2 regions of the Citricoccus sp. NR2 genome follow, and region 2 is predicted to be linked to the other one. Evidence: riboswitches for the same ligand, from Rfam matches in the RefSeq annotation. Region 2 holds a riboswitch; the other holds the start of a gene.
What was found. Region 2 has a riboswitch for glycine ahead of O1A05_RS02010 (DUF5058 family protein). Riboswitches for the same ligand answer to the same signal wherever they lie in the genome.
Positions count from the first base shown of each region.

Region 1 (3,879 bases), 770 kb from region 2:
AAGACCTGCTGTGCGGAGGTCTCATCCTTCAGCTCGACGACGATCGTGTCAAAGAAGCTCTGCGAGGCCAGCGTGTATCCGCCCGTGGTCAGCGTGGCGGCCAGACGGCTGACCTGTCGGTGGGCGTGCTGTGCGATCCGCTTCAGGCCGGAGGGGCCGTGGTACACGGCGTAGAGTCCGGCGCAGATGGCCAGCAGTGCCTGGGCGGTGCAGATGTTGGAGGTGGCCTTCTCGCGGCGGATGTGCTGCTCGCGTGTCTGCAGGGCCAGGCGATAAGCCGGACGGCCCACGTCATCGGTGGAGACACCCACCAAGCGACCGGGCATGGAGCGCTCCAGGCCCTTGGACACAGCCATGTAGGCGGCGTGCGGGCCACCATAGAACAGCGGCACACCGAAGCGCTGGGTGGAGCCCACCGCAATATCGGCGCCCTGCTCCCCCGGTGCCTGAATCAGGGTCAGGGCCAGCAGGTCGGCGATCACGGTGATCATGCCGCCGAGTCCCTTCACCTGGGCGAAGAGTGCGGTGTGGTCCACCAGGGAGCCGTCATTGGCGGGCTGCTGGACGACGATGCCGCACAGTCCCACGTCGTTGATCTCGGTCAGCAGCTCGTCGCTGAGCCCGACAGACAGATCGACCACGCGGGTCTGGGCTTCCACCGCCCGGGAGCGGGTCTCGATGACGGCGAGGTTCTGTGGGAACGTGTTGGCGTCCACCAGGATCAGCCCATCGGCCTTGCGCTTGTTGGCGCGGCGCATCATCAGCACGGCTTCAGCAGCGGCGGAGGCTTCATCGAGCAGGGAGGCGTTGGCGATGGGCAGGGCGGTCAGGTCCATCACCATGGTTTGGAAGTTCAGCAGGGCTTCGAGGCGCCCCTGGGAGATTTCCGGCTGGTACGGAGTGTACGCCGTGTACCACGCCGGGTTTTCCACCACATTGCGACGGATCACGGCGGGCGTGACGGTGTCGTAGAAGCCCTGCCCGATCATCTGGGTGCGCTGGATGTTGCGGGAGGCCATCCGGCGCAGCTCGCCGAGGACCTCGGTCTCATTCGCGGCCGGCAGGTCCAGGGGTGTGCTCTGGCGGATGGACTTCGGAATGGCGGTGTCGATGAGCGCCTCGAGGCTGTCGTAGCCGAGGGTCTGCAACATCATGGTCGCGTCATCGGGTGTGGGACCGATATGGCGGTCGGTGAACGGGGCCGAAGGCACGGTCTGAGTCATGATCGAAACTCTCCAGGGATCTGTCGGATCGGTTGCAACGGTGCGTACGACGACGAGGCCACGCCGTCTCAGCGAGTCACTGATCCTCCCCACCCTGTTGAATAACCTGAGAGTTTGACCGGGTCGCGTGTTTACGCAGGACCGGCTTGCACCGTCGGTGAGTCGTGTCCGTTTCCGAACGCAACTGCTTTTCAGAGGTGCCTCGTGATGGCGGTACGGAGACCTGAGAGTTTCCCGGGGAGGGGTTGCTCCTTCGGTGCCCGCCCCTGGTGTGGTGCGGAGCTCTCCCACCATCCGTCAGCGGCGCGGTTGTCGAATGTGAGGTTCGACAACCCCTTCCAGAGTACCCGAAATCCGGGTGCGTGGTCTCTCAGGCGTGCGGATGGCCGGGTGCGTGCGGCATCTCGGCCAACGGACGACCAATGTCCCCGGCGATCATCCAATCGGGAGTCTCGCTCGATTCCGGCCACTGAGGGCGGCGTACGGGCACACCGGCTTCTTCAGCAATGAGTGCCCCGGCCGCCCAGTCATACTCCTGCGTCCCGTACTCGGCATAAGCGTCCAAGGTGCCGTCGGCCACCATGCACAAATCCAGCGCCGCCGAGCCGATCCGGCGCAAGTCTCCGAATTCTGCCAGCAACTCCGAGAGGACCCCGATCTGGAAGCGGCGCCGTTCCGCGTCGTAGCCGAATCCGCTGGCCAACAGTCGACCGGACCGTCCCAGAATCGGCCCGCTCAAAAGCTGCGGCTCAGCCGGGTGGCTGGCAATGCCCACCATCTCATCGGCGCCTGGAGTCTCGGCGATACCGAACGCGCCGTTGCCCCGAGAGGCGTACCAGATCCGTCCCAGGGCTGGAGCGACGACGGCGCCGGCCAGCCAGTCCCCGTCCGGTCCAGCAACGGCCACGGACGTGCAATAGTGCGGGACTCCCCGAATGAAGTTCGTGGTCCCGTCCAGGGGGTCGATCGACCATCGATAACCGGTCGGATTCTCCGGACGCGTCGAGCCGTATTCCTCGCCGTAGATTTCGTCGTTCGGCCGGTATCCGGTAATAACCCTGCGCACGCTCTCTTCGGCCTGGCGGTCGAAATCTGTCACCCAGTCCGAGCCCGACGACTTGGTCTCCGCGCCCAGGTCAGATTGCTGCAGGGGCAGCACCGTACGCGGTCGCGACGCGAGCACGTCGGCCCCGGCGCGCGCCGCGGCCCGCGCCACCGTCAGCAGCGTGGACAGTGCCGGTGTGTTGGCAGTTGGGGCGTCGGAAGACGGAGTCATGGCTGAGTTCCTCCAGAACAGGGCGAAAACGGGCAGGATGTGCAATATCGCCATCCACTTCGTGGCTCAGTCTACTGATCTCAAGGCATCCAGTTCGGAGTGACCGTTGAGCGCAGATAGCTGGTGTACCAGCGAATGCCTAGATGGAAGGCATTCTGACGTCGTCGAACGCCTACCTGAAGACAGGTTCCGGCGTGGCACAAGCTGGTTCTGAGGCTGCTGCGAATTCTGGCCGGTGGATCAAGCTCACCAAAGATTCCTCACAGAATCTGAAACTCGGCACTGCGATGAAAGGCTCCTCAGACGGACTCAGTCGAGCCATCGTGACCGGAGACAAGGGCAAGATCACGAATATTCTCGAATACGTGAATCCCAGTTCCGCAGGACCTATCCTCACCAACCCGGCGATTCTTTCTGGGGCCGCAGGAATCATGGCGCAGTTTGCCATGCAACAAACGATGGACGAGATCACCGACTATCTACAGACCATCGACGAGAAGGTTGACGATATTCTGCGGGCTCAGAAGGACGCCCAGATTTCTCAACTGATCGGTGTCGGCTCGACCGTGGACAGTGTCATGACGCAGCGCGAACACACGAATCGTGTGTCGGATGTCATGTGGTCCAAGGTCCAAGGTGCTTCAGAGACGGTTGCAACGGTCCAGGGATATGCGTTGCGCCAACTCGATGCTTTAGCCGAGAAGCTAGAAAAGAAACAACACCGCGTCGGAGAATTAGCGGATGTCGCAAGTACAGCGACCGGTTCCGTTGAAGAATGGCTGGCCATTCTTGCTCGTTGCTTTCAACTCTACGATGCCCTAGCCATCTTGGAACTAGACCGAGTCATGGATGCAGAACCGGCAGAGCTTGAAAGCTACCGCAAGGGACTCAAAGCCGCACGGGATCGACGTCGCACACAGATCGCTGGCACCACCGGCAAATTGCTCGCCCGAATCGACGCGGTTGCGAAGACAGCGAACGACAAGACCTTATTGCGTCCGTTCAAAGCCGGTGGCGCCGTTCGTTCCAGCAACGAGGTCGCAACCGACATCATCATCTTTAACGAACGCATCGGAATCGATTCATCCCGCGACGACATCGCGGCGAAGCGATGGGTGGCAGCCGTCGCCGAGGCACGTGATAAGACCTTCGAAACAGGCAGCGAGGGCGTTGATGCCGTTCGTCGCTTCGGAGTCAGAACCTTCGGGAGTGCGAAGGCGGCAAAAGGTCGCTTGAATCGAGCCATCTCAGACCGGATCGCACAACGTCGGTCGGACAAAGAAGACGGGAAATCAACCGATCTGGATTTAGAGCCCGGGCAGTAAGCAACGCAGTTGTCGCAATTCTTGCGACAACTGGCGAGTGCGCTTCAAAGCGTTG
Region 1 covers NZ_CP115154.1:2,979,644-2,983,522, forward strand. Annotated here, with positions in the region: gene gcvP (aminomethyl-transferring glycine dehydrogenase) at 1-1,223, opposite strand, end outside; glycine riboswitch at 1,425-1,523, opposite strand; gene O1A05_RS14015 (inositol monophosphatase family protein) at 1,594-2,499, opposite strand; gene O1A05_RS14020 (hypothetical protein) at 2,643-3,824, shown strand.
Region 1: it holds a riboswitch for glycine, as region 2 does, so the genes downstream of both, gcvP (aminomethyl-transferring glycine dehydrogenase) here and O1A05_RS02010 (DUF5058 family protein) in region 2, are expected to answer to the same signal.

Region 2 (3,879 bases):
TACATTGAGGGCTCCTCTGGATAGACTGACAAGGAATCGTCGACGATCTGATCAAGGAGACCTCCATGCCTATCGCTTCCCCGGACAAGTACGCAGAGATGATCGATTCCGCCAAGAACGGCGGTTATGCGTATCCGGCGGTGAATGTCACCAGCTCCCAGACCCTCAACGCGGCGATCCGTGGTTTCGCCGAGGCCGGTTCGGACGGCATCATCCAGGCCTCCACCGGTGGCGCGCAGTACTTCTCCGGTTCGTCTGTGAAGGACATGGTCATCGGCTCACTGGCCATGGTGGCCTTCGCCCGCGAAGTGGCCAAGAGTTACGACGTCAACATTGCCCTGCACACCGACCACTGCCCCAAGGATAAGCTCGACGGCTTCGTCATGCCGTTGCTTGAGGCCTCCGCGGCCGAGGTCAAGGCTGGCCGCGACCCGTTCTTCAACTCGCACATGTGGGATGGTTCGGCCGAGACGCTGGAAGAGAACCTGCGCATCGGCCAGGATCTGCTGGCCCGCACCCGTGACAACCACCAGATTCTCGAAGTCGAGATCGGCGTGGTCGGCGGCGAAGAAGACGGAGTGGCCAACGAAATCAACGACAAGCTCTACACCTCGGTGGCGGACGGCATGGCCACGGTGGAGGCCCTCGGTTCCGGCGAAAACGGCCGCTACCTGACCGCGCTGACCTTCGGCAACGTGCACGGCGTCTACAAGCCCGGCAACGTGAAGCTGCGCCCGGAGATCCTCGACGAGATCCAGCGCGAGGTCGGTGCCAAGCTGGGCAAGGATCGCCCCTTCGACCTGGTCTTCCACGGCGGCTCCGGCTCCACCGAGCAGGAAATCGCCGACGCCGTCTCCTACGGTGTGATCAAGATGAACATCGACACCGATACCCAGTACGCCTTCACCCGTCCGGTGGTGGCGCACATGTTTACCCACTACGACGGTGTGCTGAAGGTCGACGGCGAAGTCGGCAACAAGAAACTCTACGATCCGCGCACCTGGGGTGCCAAGGCCGAAGAGTCTATGGCTGCACGCATCGTCGAGGCGTGCCAGAACCTGGGCTCGGCCGGCAAGAGCATCAAGTAAGTAGGTGGATCGACGATGGGCATGATTCCTTGGTTTGCCTGGATCGCCATTGTGGCGATCATCGTCTGGGGTATCACGATGGTGGTCGGAACGCTGACCGGCCGTGATCTACCGGGAAGCGGTTCCTCCGAAGAGCTGGAGAAGCTGAAGAAGCGCGTCAAGAAACTGGAATCCCAGGTCGGTTCCGGAGCGATCGAGGCTGGTGCTGGTGGGGACGATAACGTCCGTGCCGAGCTGGAGGCCCGGCTCGAACGTCTCGAGATCCGTGCGCAGAAGCGCGACGACCAGGCGCAGAAGCATGACGACTGGCTGCGCCGTGCCGAGGAGCTCTCTGCCGAGACCAAGAAACAGGATCCTGACGTCCGCTGAACATTGCGCTGAAATAATAGATTCTCGAGGTCGGGGGCTCGTCACGGGCTCTCGACCTCGCTGTTTATCTTGGATTTTGCGCCAACGAGGGTATCCGCTGGTGTGGTACGGATTATCAGCGGAAAAATAATTGTGTGACGCACGCCATAATTCGGTGTATGCTGATCATCAATCCGCCACATCGCTGCTGGAGAGATCCCTGCTGTTGAGCAGGGGCGCCGAAGGAGCAATTGCCCGAAAAACTCTCAGGCACCCGGACAGTAGCGACCGTGCGGACTCTGGAGAGCAGGCGCGTTGAACGCGTCTCACCGACGGGGCAAGCGGCCCATCCTCAGCCGCCAATCTCTCAGGTTAGCAACAGAGGGGCTCGCAACGTTCTTGTTCATATTCTCCGAACACGGAAGAGCCTCCCATGACCCTTGCCACGAACGCCGATTCGACGAATGTGCTGGCGCTGGCCAATACGCCCTTGCTGTGGGTGCTGGCCTTCGGCGTCTTCGCCGTGATCATCGTCCAGACCCTGATCTACGTGCGCGCCGCACGCAAAGTCGCCCCCGAGGTCGGGATGTCCTCGGCCGATCTGCGCACCTCCTTCCGCACCGGCGCGATCACCTCGATCGGCCCCTCCCTGGCAGTAGCGCTGGTCGCGGTCGCCCTGCTGGCCATCTTCGGCACCCCGGCCACCCTGATGCGCATCGGCCTCATCGGCTCCGTCTCCTTTGAGACCGGTGCCGCCGCCATTGCGGCCGGCACCATGGGCGCGGAGCTCGGCGGGCCGACCTACACCCAGGAAGTGTTCGCCGTCGCGTTCACTGCCATGAGCCTCGGCGGGGCCATGTGGATTCTGAGCACCCTGATCCTCACCCCGATCCTCAAGCGCGGCGACAGCAAGATGCGCCAGGTCAGCCCGCTGGTGATGACCATTATCCCGGGAGCGGCGCTGCTGGGCGCCTTCTTCAGCCTCGGATTCGCGGAGCTGCCCAAGTCGGGCACGCACGTGATCGCCTTCATCACCTCTGCTCTGGTGGTGGGTATCTGCCTGTTCCTCTCTGCCCGCCTGCATCGGCGCTGGATCCGCGAATGGTCCCTCGGCTTCGCCATCATCGCCGGTTTGGCCATGGCCTACACCAGCACCCAGCTCCAGTGGTTCCCCGCGGCCTGAGCCCGCCGGCTCCCTGAACTTCTCAAGGATGATTCCCCATGACACTCTCCGCTGAACAGTCCAGCCCCGCGCTGGCCACCTTCGATCGCACCACCGCCCGCTGGGGCCGGATCACGATGATCATCGGGCTGATGGTCTCGCTGTCGGCTCCGCTGTACCTGGTGTTCTTCGCCGGACTCGATCTCAACACCACCCGCATTCTCACCGCGTTCCTCGCGGTGGCCGCGGTGTTCGGTGTGCTGTGGATCGTGGAGCCGCTGACCTACTTTCCGATCCTGGGCCAGTCCGCCATGTACCAGGTGTTCATGATCGGCAACATCTCCAACAAGCTGCTGCCCGCAGCGATGATGGCGCAGACCACCGTGGGCGCGAAAGCCGGCACTCGGCGAGGTGAGCTCGCCGCGCTGATGGCGATCAGCGGCGCCGTCGTCGTGCACTTGCTCTCGCTGTTGATTTTCGTGGGCATTCTGGGCACCTGGGTGGTCAGCATCATCCCGACCGACGTCATCGGCGTCATCCAGTCGTTCATCGTGCCGTCGGTGCTCGGCGGGGTGCTGATCCAGGCGATCGTTTCGCAGAAGGCGCCACGCACCACCGTGATCGCCTTTGCGCTGGCCACCGTGATGACCTTTGTGATTATCCCGATGTTCCCAGCGATGGCGTTCTATGGGACCTTTATCGTGGTCTTTGCCACCGCCGCGCTGGCCTGGTTCCTGCGGAACCGTTCCGCGGGGGCAGACACGGCCGCCGCTGAGAACGACAATGATGCTGACACCGATTCCCGCCATGCCGACCAGGAGGTTACCGAACGATGAGCCGTCTTCCCGACATTGATTCCGCACTGATTGGCCAGATGCATGAGCTCTACCGTGAGCTCCATGCCGCACCCGAACTCTCCATGCAGGAGCACAACACGGCGGCGCGTATCGAGGGGATCCTCGACGAGCTCGACATCGAGCATTTCCGCTCCGGCGGCACCGGGGTGGTGGGAATCCTGCGCAACGGGGGAGGCCCGGTGATTGGTTTCCGTGCCGACACCGATGGGTTGCCGATCGCCGAGGAGACCGGCGTCGAGTACGCCTCGACGGCGCGGGGTACGCTCGATGACGGCACCGAGGTGCCGGTGATGCACGGCTGCGGCCACGACACCCACATCGCCACCGCGGTGACCGCAGTGCGGGTGCTCGCCGCTCAACGCGACGCCTGGTCGGGCACCCTGGTGATCATCTTCCAGCCCGGCGAAGAAACCGCAGCCGGCGC
Region 2 covers NZ_CP115154.1:430,649-434,527, reverse strand. Annotated here, with positions in the region: gene fbaA (class II fructose-bisphosphate aldolase) at 66-1,088, shown strand; gene O1A05_RS02015 (hypothetical protein) at 1,104-1,457, shown strand; glycine riboswitch at 1,635-1,728, shown strand; gene O1A05_RS02010 (DUF5058 family protein) at 1,870-2,619, shown strand; gene O1A05_RS02005 (hypothetical protein) at 2,658-3,434, shown strand; gene O1A05_RS02000 (amidohydrolase) at 3,431-3,879, shown strand, end outside.